DNA from 3 places in the Paenibacillus sp. JT22N15 genome. Region 2 is predicted to be linked to each of the others. Evidence: predicted binding sites of a transcription regulator. Region 2 holds the regulator's gene; each other region holds the start of a gene.
What was found. The regulator Rex, encoded in region 2, represses fermentation and respiration genes when NADH is low (regulators of the CRP and FNR family bind a similar motif). The targets are predictions, from matches to a motif close to TTGTGAAATATTTCACAA.
Positions count from the first base shown of each region.

Region 1 (4,274 bases), on a different contig from region 2:
ACCTTTCTGCTGCCGGGCCGCAGCTTATCGAAGGAGCAGCAAACGATCAAACGCTCGATGCAAAAGCTGGTGGCGAAGGTCGGCGGCGCGTTCGAGGAGCTCCCTCTGGCGCATGCGCGCAAGCTGCCTGCCGCACTTGTGGCATATGCAACGCGGCAGCATGCGACGCGCATTGTGATGGGCCATTCCAAGAAGAAAGCATGGCAGGAGCGTCTGCAAGGCTCTATCGTCAACCGCGTGCTCCGTAAAATACGGAACATCGACGTGTTTGTGATGACGGATCGGGCGGAGCATGAGGGAGAGCGGATTTTGCCCGTTAAAACCCGCTGGGGCGGGCAGGAGGCGCTTTTTCATCGTCTGGACTCCCGCGAGATGGAGGAACAGGCCCAGCGCATGCGACGCGGCACGTTCAAAATTTATATCGGAGCCGCTCCTGGCGTCGGGAAAACGTACAAAATGCTCCAGGAGGGTAACATTCTTAAGCGTAAAGGCGTAGATGTCGTCATTGGCTGGCTGGAAACGCATGGACGCAAGGAAACGGCCGAGCAGGTCGGCGACTTGGCGATTTTGCCCCGGGCAGTTATTCCCTATGGGGCAGCGCGGCTTGAGGAAATGGATACAACGGCTGTTATCGCGCGCCGCCCCGAGGTTGTGCTGATCGATGAGCTTGCCCATACGAATGTGCCCGGCAGCCTGCTCAAGAAAAGGTACGAGGATATTTTGCAGCTTCTGGAGCACGGGATTTCCGTTATTTCCACCGTAAACGTGCAGCATGTGGAAAGCTTAAATGATGCGGTGGAGCAGTTGACCGGTGTGCGGGTGAGAGAAACGGTGCCGGACGCGATTTTACAAATGGCGAATGAAATCGAGCTCATTGACGTTACGCCCCAAATGCTGGCGCAGCGCATGCGCGACGGAAAAATTTACAAGCAGGAAAAGGTGGAGCAGGCGCTGGGCTCTTTTTTCAAAATCGGCAATTTGATTGCCTTGCGAGAGCTGGCGCTGCGCGAAATTGCGGATGATGTCGATGAACGGCTGGAGTCGTGGGAACGCGGCCCTTCGCTTCGGGGGCCTTGGCGCAAGCGCGAGGTGATTTTTGTATGCATCGATTTAGGTGATCAGGCGGAAAGGCTGATTCGCCGCGGCTTTCGCATCGCTCACCGCTTGAAGGCAGAATGGCATGTCCATTATGTGCACAGCCGTAAAATTCAGCAAACCGAGGTGCAGCAAAAGCGGCTTCATGCGCTGCGGCAGCTGTGCGAGCGGCTTGGCGGCCAGCTGGCGGTAAGTGCGGCAGATAGACGCCAGGAAATTAGCGGAATTTTGCTGAAACAGATGGCTGACCTGCAAGCGACCCAGCTCATTATTGGACAATCGCGCCGGCCGCCGTGGCAAATGCTCGTCCGCAAAACGATTGTGCAGGATTTGCTGCGCTCCGCCAGACATTTGGATATGCTCATTGTCGCCAAATGGGAAACAGAGCCCATGCCGCCTAATCTCGGCACAGGCCCTGTTGATGATTTATAAACAGGCTTACTTACGGGGGACGGCTATCCTTCCAAACGCTAGGCTCTGCGGCTCAGGCTCAGGCTCAGGTTCAAGCTAAGGCTTAAGCTAAAGCTTAAGCGGCATTGCCGCGTCTTTTTTTGGAAGGATTGCCTAATAAGCCGTGTTTCCGGATTGACTGGTTTTGCCGGATGCAAAACCTTTGAACAGCGTCGGCACGCCAGAATAGCGCGTGTTTGTTATTTTGCCCGTTGTGGAGCTGCTGTCTGTACGCAAAATGGAATCCTTCACCTTGGAAATATCGCTATTTGAAACATTCATGGATACCGAATAAGAGGTGCCGCCATTTTGACGAACGAGCTTGCCGATGTCATTGGCCTTGAAATTTTTAATATTGATCGTGCCGGATGCATTCATTTGGAACACCTTGTCATAGGCTTTATATGCGCCGCCGCCTGTAATATTAACGGTACCGGAAGATTTTAGAGTCAAAGCGTCCTCGCCTACATCCTGCCATGTCACATTCTCAATATTGCAGCTGCCATAGCAGTGAACGCCGTCGGCAGCAGGAGCGCCGATAATGACATTTTTCAGCGTTGCGCCTGCCTCCAGACGGAATACCGGCTTCTGGTTCTCAGCCTGGCTGCCATCCCCTAACGTACTCGGGTTCGCGACAAAAACTTTGCCTTTGCCGTCATAGGTCGTATTTTTAGGAACAATAATGGTAGCGTTTACAACTTCTGCCGCTGATACAGGGGCAGGCTGCACACCAGCAATTGCAATAATAAGGGCCAAAGATAATAGAGCACCAATCCATTTTTTCATCGAATAAACTCTCCTTTATTCCATTTAATTTGGTTGTGGTGAAGCCTCATTCTTTAATGCCGCTATATTTATGCAAATAGATGTGCACCTCCGTTTGCATCTACAAGAAGACTACCTAATTTTTGCCATTACAGGAATAATCATTAGCTCAGTAGTTGTCCACTCCGCCGGGAATCCCTTATTTCTGTAACAATTTTCGCCTTTACCTGTGAGGAATGTCACAATCGACTGTGTCCCTCCTGTGTTATTCTAACCTCAGTAAGCAGCAAGAGGAGTGAATGCTCATGGAAACTGAACCGCTACGCAAGGTCGAGCAACTCGCACACAAGAAGCATATGATTTTTCAGCAAAGCCGCATCCGGTATATTTCCAGGTCCATGCTCGCCAGCATGTTCATTGGCTTTGGCGTTATAGTCGCCTTTAAGACGGGTAACTTTTTTTACGCCGAGCATTCTCCACTCGCTTATCCGATGGCCGCGCTAACGTTCGGAGCTGCGATTATTCTCATCGCATACGGCGGCGGCGACTTGTTTACCGGCAATACGTTTTATTATTCGTTTACCGCGCTCCGGCGCAAGCTCAAATGGACCGACGCCATCAAAATGTGGCTGACCAGCTACGCTGGCAACCTGCTTGGCGCAGCCGTGTTCGCCCTGCTCATTATGACAACCGGACTGTTCGACAGCGAGAAGGTCAATACGTTCCTGCTCAGTGTCGTCGAAGCGAAAATGCATACGTCGTCGATGGAGCTTTTTTTCCGGGCGATTTTATGTAACTGGCTAGTCTGTCTCGCCTTTTTTATCCCGATGGGCATGAAGCATGACGGGGCAAAAATGTTTTCCATGATGCTGTTCGTCTTCTGCTTCTTTATTTCGGGCTACGAGCATAGCATTGCCAACATGTGCACCTTTGCTATTGCACTAGTCGTCGACCATCCAGACACGATTACTTACGGCGGCGTCATTCACAATCTTGTGCCTGTCACACTGGGCAATCTGATTGGCGGCGGCGTATTAATGGGATATATGTATTATTTCGTGAACAAGCCTTATTTCGACAAAGAGGATCACGCGCAAGAGCAAGAACAGAAGGAATTGCAGAAGTAATTCAGGAGTAATGGCAAAAGCAAAACTAGAAGCAACTACACCATTAGACGGGGAGAGATCGGATATGAAAAAATCAAGAATTGTTGTCATTGGCGCTGGGGCTGTAGGCTCAACAACCGCTTATACACTGCTGCTTCGCAATCGCATGGATGAGCTGGTGCTTATCGATGCCAATGAGAAGAAAGCGATCGGCGATGCGCTCGACATGAACCACGGCATGCCGTTCCTTGGCGGCACGAAGGTATGGGCAGGCACTTACGAGGACTGCAAAGGCGCGGACATCATTATTATTACGGCCGGTGTGGCCCAGCGTCCAGGCGAAGAGCGTATTCAGCTGCTGAAGCGCAACGTAGCGATTTTTGACCAAATTATTGATGAGGTCTTGAAATATAATGACGATGGCATTCTGCTGATCGCCTCGAACCCAGTGGACGTCATGAGCTACTTCTCCTTGCGAAAATCGCGCTGGCCCGTTAACCGCGTCATCGGTTCAGGCACGCTGCTCGACAGCGCACGCTTCCGCTATCTGATTGGCGAAGAGCTGAACATTGATCCGCGCAGCGTCCACGCCCCAATTATCGGGGAGCATGGCGATTCCGAGCTGCCGGTATGGAGCCTGTCGAACGTTGCGGGTACAGAGCTAGGACTGAACGACGAACAGAAAGAACGGATTTTCACCGGCACACGCGATGCCGCTTACCAAATTATCGAAGCAAAAGGCGCGACGTATTACGCCATCGCTCTGGCACTCGACCGCATCTGTACCGCGATTCTGCAAGATGAAGGCGCCGTGCTGAACGTATCGACCCTGCTCGACAACTACCTCGGCGTATCCGA
Region 1 is NZ_JBXENV010000009.1:254,275-258,548, reverse strand. It holds gene AC50X8_RS19430 (histidine kinase) at 1-1,527, shown strand, start outside; gene AC50X8_RS19425 (pectate lyase) at 1,660-2,331, opposite strand; gene AC50X8_RS19420 (formate/nitrite transporter family protein) at 2,616-3,437, shown strand; gene AC50X8_RS19415 (L-lactate dehydrogenase) at 3,502-4,274, shown strand, end outside.
Region 1: AC50X8_RS19420 (formate/nitrite transporter family protein) is a predicted target of Rex. The motif match lies at 2,538-2,555, and genes of this name have one in related genera.

Region 2 (4,274 bases):
TATGCAGCAAAGCCGCAAGATTGATTTCCTTGAATAGATCAAGATTGTTGTTGCTCGCCGCGCTGTCCGTGCCTAATGATACAGTTACACCTGCGCGAAGCAAAGCAGGCACGCGGGCAATGCCGCTTGCCAGCTTGAGGTTGCTGACCGGGTTATGCGATACGGCTACTTTGCGTTCAGCCAGCAGCGCAATTTCCTCGTCATTCAAATGCACCGCATGAGCAACGAGCGCCGGACGCGAGAAGAAGCCTAAATTGTCGAGATGCTGAACGGGACGAACGCCATAATCGCGAACGTTCTGCTCTACTTCGGCAATCGATTCTGACATATGCGTATGCAGTGGCAAATCATAATCATGAGCGGCCTGAACAAATTTCTCAATATAATCTGGCGGGCATGTATAAGGCGCATGCGGCGAAATCATCGTCGTAATCCGGCCATCGGCCTTGCCGTTCCAATCGCGTGCGAAAGCAATCGCTTCCGCCAGCTTAGCTTGCTGTACATCCTCCGGGCAAAGGCCGATGACGCCGCGCGTCAGACAGCCGCGAATGCCGGACTGTTCAACAACTTCGGCCAGCTGGTCCATGCGGTCATACATATCCACGAAAGCTGTCGTACCGGATTTAAGCATTTCCACCACGGCAAGCGCGCTGCCCGCACGGGTATCAAGGTCGATGTATTTGCCTTCCATCGGCCACATTTTTTGCTCCAGCCATACTTGCAGGTTTTGATCATCGGAATAGCCGCGCAGCAAAGTCATAGCCGCATGTCCATGCGTGTTTACTAGACCCGGCATAAAAGCAAGCTTGCTGCCATCCAGCTTTTGCACATCGGCTTGCAGCCCAGTTGGAGCTTCTGCTCCGATATATGTAATGCGATCATCGGTTACAACCATATGCCCTTGCAGCACATGCTCGCCATCCTCCATCGTTACAAAACGTCCATTTTCAATCCAAATTTGGCTCATTTTCGTCATCCCTTTCCCTCTCCAAGTAATAGGCCAGACTTAGCAGCTCTTTCGTAAAGTCAGCATGATGTATGCGAATTTCCTCAGGTACCTTCAATATCGCTGGGGCAAAATTAAGCAAGCCTTCAATGCCGGCGTCAATAAATTGATTAGCAACGTTTTGCGCTTCAAATCCGGGAACGGTTATAATGCCGATCCGGATATTGTTTTCCTCCACCGTTTGTTTCAGCATATCCATCGGCATAACGGTCAAATTATTAATTTGCGAGCCGATTTTAGATGGATGCACATCAAACACCGCGATGATTTTCATATTGTCTTTGGAGTATTTATTATAATTGCACAGCGCATGGCCTAAATTACCAGCTCCGACAAGGGCGACATTTATCGTCTGATCAAGCTTGAGAATTTGGCGGATTTTTTCAATTAAATACGTCACATCATAGCCGATGCCCTTACGGCCAAAATCGCCGAAATACGCCAAGTCCTTGCGGATTTGCGCCGGATTCAAATCCAGCTTGACGCCAAGCTCCTGGGACGAAACGGTCTGCACCTCCCGGTTGTTCAGCTCGTTCAGCACTTGCAGGTAAATGGGGAGGCGTCTTACGACGGCCTCCGATATTTTCGTCTGCTTCACCCGTTCTCCTCCTCCCTCTCGGCACCAAGCCATTCTTTCATTCTCGGTACAATTTGCTCTATATGCATATGCTCAATTTTCGGGCCAGGCAAGGAATACAGAAAATGCTTGCCATAATACGTTTCAATCACTCGCGTATCATAAATAATGACAATGCCTTTATCCTTCGCCGTTCGCACGAGCCTGCCGAATCCCTGCTTGAAGCGAATAACCGCTTGCGGAATTGACAGCTTCATAAATGGATTTTGCTTTTGGCGCTGCAGCAATTCCGACTTCGCTTCCAGCAGCGGATGATTGGGCGGTTGGAACGGCAATCGGACGATGGCAAGGCAAGTCAAGGCTTCGCCTGGAATATCAACGCCTTCCCAAAAGCTGCTTGTACCAAGCAGTACGGACTCTGGCTGCTGTAAAAAACGACGCGTCAGCTTCGTACGATTGCCGCTGTCGATGCCTTGGCCCAGCACTTGAATGCTGGTGGCCGCGAGCGCCGCTTTAAGCGGGTCATATACCTGCTTGAGCATTCGGTAAGAGGTGAACAGCACCAGCATTCTGCCATTGGTCTGCTGCACTGCATCTGCCAAAGAAGAGACGAGCATTGAAATAAATGCGGGCTCGCCCGCCGAGCCTTTAAGAACAGGGAAATTGCGCGGAATAATGACGAGCGCCTGCTCCCGGTAATTAAACGGCGATGCCAGCTGCACGGTGCGCAATCTGCCCGCCTCTTCAAAGCCGCTAAGTCCAAGCTGCTCTTCGGCGAACTGGAATGACTTTTGCACCGAAAGGGTGGCTGACGTTAAAATAATGCTGTCCTTCACATCAAATAAATACTGCTGAAGCTGGCTGCTCACATCAATCGGCACCGCATAAAGATGCAGCGAGCGATGCTTGTAGGTCATGTTGGCTTCCAGCCAGAATACGTCAGTCGTCTGATCGACTTTCATAAAGCTGCGCAGATCATCCTTAACTCTCGTCAAATCGCGCAAAACGCCATTCAGATCCGTTACAAGCGCCTGTACGGCCAGCTCATCGATGCGGTCTTTAATTTCCTCGGACATTTTCTCAGCTGTCTTCAGCACGCGAATGAGCTCCGTATGAATATTGGTCTCTTCGGCGAGCACTTCGGACCAGCCTTCCGGCAGGCTATCGCCTCGCAGACGATAAACGGATTGATTGTTTTCACCCATCGCGTCAGGAGAAGCTTGCACAAAGCTGTACAGCATTTCAAACAGCCTCTCCCAATGCTCCTTCACTTCCGTGAAGGTCGGGATAATGGTGTCAATCGTTTCAAGCCAGCCTTGAACCCGCTCATCGCTTTCCTGCTGAAGATGAATGCGCAACGATGGCAGCAAGCCGGAACGACTATCCTTGAACATCCGCGTAATCGCATTCGTTATCGAATAATAGCCGAGCTGCATGCCTAAATGCTTGCTGGCTACTTCCTCCACATGATGTGCTTCATCGACAATCAAATGGCTGTAAGTCGGCAGCAGCCGATGATCCGCTTGAATGTCTGTAAACAGCATGGAGTGATTCGTAATGCACACATCGGCAATATTAGCTTCATGCTTAGCACGATGGTAATAGCAGCGTTTGAACCAAGGACAAGCCCGGTTCAGACAGGAATCTGCATCACTGGCAACGGTCGACCAGAAATCAGTCCCCTTGTTGCTGAAATTCAGCTCTTCCTGATCGCCTGTTTCCGTCTCGCCCAGCCAAACGACCATTTGCGAGGCAGTAATTGCATCATCAACGGGGGACATCATATCCCTCGTATTTATTTTACTTTCAAATTTGCGCAGGCACAAATAATTCCCTCTGCCCTTGAAAATAGAAGCTCGGAACTCTATCGGCAAAATCTGTTTAAGCAGCGGCACATCGCGATGCCTTAGCTGCTCTTGCAAATTAATGGTATGCGTGCTGACGACTATCTTCTCATCTTGACGGATACCATAATAGAGCGCTGGAATCAGATAACCGAGAGACTTTCCTGTACCTGTACCCGCTTCAATGAGCAAATGGCGTTTGCTGTCCAGCGAATCAAACACTTCATGGAACATCGTCATTTGCGCTTCGCGTTCTTCATAATTCGGGAATTGCTCAATAAAACGCTGCTTGATTTCATCCAAATATTGCTCGAATGACATATCCTGCAAAGGCGAGGCTCCCTCTTCGCTTCGCGCGGGCTTTTCCTCTGTCCATTCTCTGGCTTTCAACGCAAACTGGTTGAAAAAATCATAATCCGGAACACCCATAACGATGTTCTGTTCCACCTGCTTAAGCGTCAGCGTAATAAACCAGCTTAAATCGCTGCCATTGTCTACAAGCGAAGATAACCGCTGCAAAGTCAGCAGCGGCAAGCTCCGTAGCTTTTGAACTGATTTGGCAAATATAACGGCGGTCGCCATCGCATCGCTATCAGCGCGATGATGATGATCATGCGTAATGCCGAACTGCTCAGACACAGCACCAAGCTGGTAAGACGTAATCGATGGAAAAAGAATGCGCAGCAGCTCAATCGTATCGAGCCTGCGCCCTGCAAACGTGTGGTAGCCGCTGCGATCAAGCGCTTGGTTCAGAAAACCAGCGTCAAAATTGACATTATGCGCGACAAGCACCGCATCATCAAGCAGCGGAATCATATCCATCAGCACATCAGACAGCTCAGGAGCA
Region 2 is NZ_JBXENV010000007.1:205,471-209,744, reverse strand. It holds gene AC50X8_RS15855 (amidohydrolase) at 1-967, opposite strand, end outside; gene AC50X8_RS15850 (redox-sensing transcriptional repressor Rex) at 948-1,604, opposite strand; gene dinG (ATP-dependent DNA helicase DinG) at 1,601-4,274, opposite strand, start outside.

Region 3 (4,274 bases), on a different contig from region 2:
CAGGGGCTCAAGCAAAGCAGCAATGTTAACGGGGCTTTGTTTCATCGTGCGAGCTATCGTGAAGCAGGGGAAGGCGACATCGCCAAGCTCCTCATCAGGCGGGTATTCCAGCAAGGGCCGAATATCCGCTTCGGGCAGAGCGAGGGCTTTGGCCAATGCCAGCGCGATTTTGTCCATTAACAGCATCATCATCTTCCTCTCTAAAATAAATGTTCCGGCCAGAGTAGAGCAGCACGCCAAAAAGGCCCCGTCTCTAAAAATAAGAGACGAGGCCTGTTATCCCCGCGGTACCACTCTTGTTGCCGCCTCCGCACAGAAACAAAGAGGGGCATCTCGCCGTTGTAACGGTGCTGAACCGGACGTCCCTAGCATGATTGCTCGTTTCAGGCCGCCATCTCCCGGGTGCGCTTCACCTAATCGTCCATTGCCGGCTTCCACTGTCCCGGCTCGCTTGAAATGGCACCCATGTAGGTTACTCTCCCGTTCCTTGATGTTAATTAACAGCTATCATATCGGATACGATCAGAAAAATCAATCCGTTTTTAGTCGGCCAAGCTTGCAGCTATTCTTTCTCGGTTACGAGGCACAGGCTCTCAATCGCCTGGCGTATAATCGAGCATGAGCGCTCCATCAGCCGCTGCTCCCGCGTAGTCAGCTTGAGCTCGACGATTTCCTTAACCCCGCAGCGGGCGATGATCGCGGGGACGCCAGCGCATACTTGCTGCTGGCCATATTCGCCGTTTAATATCGCAGACACGGCAATAATGCGATGCTCATCGTTTAGAATAGAGCGGGTAATATGCGCCAGCGCATTGCCGATGCCAAAGCTGGTCGAGCCTTTGCGCGTATAGATTTCCCAGCCGGCATTGCGGGTCTGCTCCGCGAGCGCTCCGAGCTTCACATGCCCGAAGCGCTCGGGATGCTGGGCCAAAATATGCAGCAGCGGCTTGCCGCCAACCGTCACATGCGACCAGGCGGGAAACTGCGACTCGCCATGCTCCCCAAGCACATAGCCCTGCACGCTGCGGGCATCCACTGGAAAATGCTCGCAGAGCAGCGTCTTGAGCCGCGAGGAGTCGATGGACGTTCCGGTGCCAATCACTTGGCAACGCGGCATGCCGGACAGCTCCCACACGACATACGTCACAATATCCACAGGATTGGCGGCCGCTACAAAAATTCCGCTGAATCCGCTGTTCATAATGCGCGGAATCATCGTTTCATAAATCTCGCGCACCGTATGCAGCACATCAAGCCGATCATCGCTGCCGACGGGATACGCCCCAGCGCAGAGAAGGATAACGTCCACATCCCCGCACTGCTCCAGCGTTCCAGCAGCAACCTTTGTGCGGCCATGGACAAAGTCCATGCTGTGCGACAAATCGAGCGCCTGTGCATAGGCCCGGTCGAACGTGCGGTCAATGAGCAGCAGCTCATCGCAAATCGACTGGTTAATTAAGGCATACGCGCAGCTTGAACCGACCTGACCGACTCCTACAATAGCGACCTTGCGCGCTTTGTTTGCCATCCGTTTGCATCTCCTCCACCGTAACCTCGTTACGCTATTATATGCGGCATCCAGCCCATGATGTGACGGCTATGTTCAATCCATGTTTGTCTATGTCACATGGAAGCAAAAGCGTGAAAATATGCACATTTTGACCTGCCATCCTATGGCGGATAGAGCTTTGCTTTTCAACATATCCACAGAGTTATGCACATTATCAACAGAGTTCAAATGGAGTATTTTCCGCCACCTCCAATACTTATCCACAAGTGAACAGGGAGGATTGTCCACACTGTACAGGTCAGAAGTCCTAAGGTTGAATATAGATAAACCGCTTATTTTCGTACATTTACAATCTAACTTTCAGCTGTCATGATAGGGAAAGTATATGTGGGCAGACACAGATGGAGGAATGGAATTCATGTGGCTTGTATTATCCTTGCTGGCGGCGACGAGCTTTGGGCTGCGGGGGATTTTGTATCATTGGACGAGCCAGCAGGCGCTTAATCGCAATGCGCTGTTGTGTGGTGTATTTTTCTCAGGGGCGCTGATTACACTTGTTTGTACGCTGGCGACTGGAACATCTTTCACCGTTTCATCGCTTATTGGCGTGCAGATGGGACTGCTCTCTTTCGGCGCAAATGCGAGCATGTTCAAGGGCTTTGCCGTGGGCAAAGCCTCTATTGTTGCGATTTTGACCGCGCTTCCTTCGGCAATTGTCGTCGTTGTCGCCTTCGCGGTATGGGGCGAGACGCTCAATATGGCGCAGCTCAGCTCCTTTATTATCATTATTGCGGGTATATTGCTGGTGCGTTATTCCAATGATATTACCCGTGGCAATTTGCAAGGAGCGCAATGGGGGCTGCTGGCGATGCTGCTGTTTGCCGGAAACGATTTGTCGGGAAAATGGTCGACGATGATGGATGCGCCGTTGTTTCCGACGCTTGTCTGCATGTTCAGCAGCGGCTCGATCTGCTTTGGGCTTTGGTGGCTGCGCGACCTGCGCTCCGTACGTGCTGCTGCTGCGGCAGCAGGCCAAGCAGCGCAGGAGATAGCGGCAGGTGCCGCAGCAACTACTCTTAACGCTGTGAATACTCTCAATGCTCTTAATACGGTTAGTGCGGTTAATGCTGGTATCACGAGTGGCGCAAGAAACGGGACTGCGAGTCCAAGCACTCAGCCAATCGTGAGCGTGGCAGCTCAGGCAGCCAACCGAGCAGGCACAGCAGACAAACGCAGCTGGAGCTTCCGCCGCACGTTTTCCGTCGGGATGGCAGTCGGCATTACCAATGCAGTGGGCATGATGTTTATTGTGACGGCCTTTGATGTAGGGAAGGCGGGGCTGGTGTCGGCCGTAACGGCGCTTAATGTGCTAATCGTGCTGCTTTATACGCGGTTCGTTGTGAAGGAGCGGTTCTCCAAACTGGAGACGATCGGGATTTCGACCGCGTTCGCAGGCATCCTGCTCTTGCGTTTGTATGGCTCCTAATGTGAAGCGGCCTGCGCTGAATACAGGCGAGTTAAGTACGAAACGTCTATAACTTTAGAAAACTCAGTGAAAGTGTTATAATACAACCGTTCACTTATTTTACTTAACGGGAGGTTTCACTTACTATGAAAGATTTTGAATTGTACAACCCAACCAAGCTCATATTCGGAGCAGGGAAGGTACAGCAGCTTGGAGAGCTGGTCAAGCCATACGGAACGAAAGTTCTGCTCGTATACGGCGGCGGAAGCATCAAGCGTTCGGGGCTTTATGACGAAGTGATTTCCCAATTAAATAGCATTGGCGCAACCGTTCATGAACTGTCTGGCGTGGAGCCGAATCCGCGTCTAACGACAATTAATAAAGGGATCGACATTTGCCGCAGCGAAAAAATCGAGTTCGTGCTCGCCGTTGGCGGCGGTAGCGTGCTGGATGCTTCCAAGGCGATTGCAGCTGGGGCGCTCTATGATGGCGATGTGTGGGATTTCACGATCCGCAAAGCAGTCATCCAAGAGGCATTGCCTATCGGCACCGTGCTGACGCTTGCCGCTACCGGCTCGGAAATGAACGGCAATGCGGTTATTTCCAACTGGGAAACGCAGCAAAAACGCGGTCTCGGCAGCAAGCTTGTTTATCCGAAATTTTCGATTCTTGATCCGAAGCTGACATATTCCGTGCCGAAGGATCAGACGGCGAACGGCATTGTCGACATTATGTCGCATGTGTTCGAGCAATATTTCTCCCTGACGACCAATACGCCGCTGCAGGAGCGCTTTGCAGAATCCATTTTGCAAACGGTCATTGAAAATGGTGAAAAAGCAATCGAAAACGGCTCCGACTATGACGCCAGAGCGAATTTGCTGCTTGCCGGCACCTTTGCGCTCAACGGCACGCTGCCGATTGGCGTCGTGACGGACTGGGCGTCGCATGGCATCGAGCATGAGGTAAGTGCGATTTATGATATCGCACATGGCGCAGGACTTGCGATCATCTTCCCGAACTGGATGAAGCATGTGTATCAAGAGCGTATTGACCGCTTCGTGCAATATGCGGTACGGGTATGGAACATCGATCCGAGCGGCAAATCCGATGAGGAAGTGGCGCTTGCGGGTATTGAAGCGACACGCGCCTACTTTACGCGCATTGGCGAGCCTGCAACACTTGGCGAGCTGGGCATTGGTGGCGAGAACATTGACCGGATGGCGGCGGAAGCGACTGTATTCGGCCCAATCGGCTCCTTCAAGAGCTTGGACAAGGAAGCGGTCAAGAGCATCTTGACGG
Region 3 is NZ_JBXENV010000012.1:102,990-107,263, reverse strand. It holds gene argS (arginine--tRNA ligase) at 1-189, opposite strand, end outside; T-box leader at 260-497, opposite strand; gene AC50X8_RS23050 (L-lactate dehydrogenase) at 563-1,528, opposite strand; gene AC50X8_RS23045 (EamA family transporter) at 1,929-2,996, shown strand; gene AC50X8_RS23040 (iron-containing alcohol dehydrogenase) at 3,122-4,274, shown strand, end outside.
Region 3: AC50X8_RS23050 (L-lactate dehydrogenase) is a predicted target of Rex. The motif match lies at 1,640-1,657, and genes of this name have one in related genera.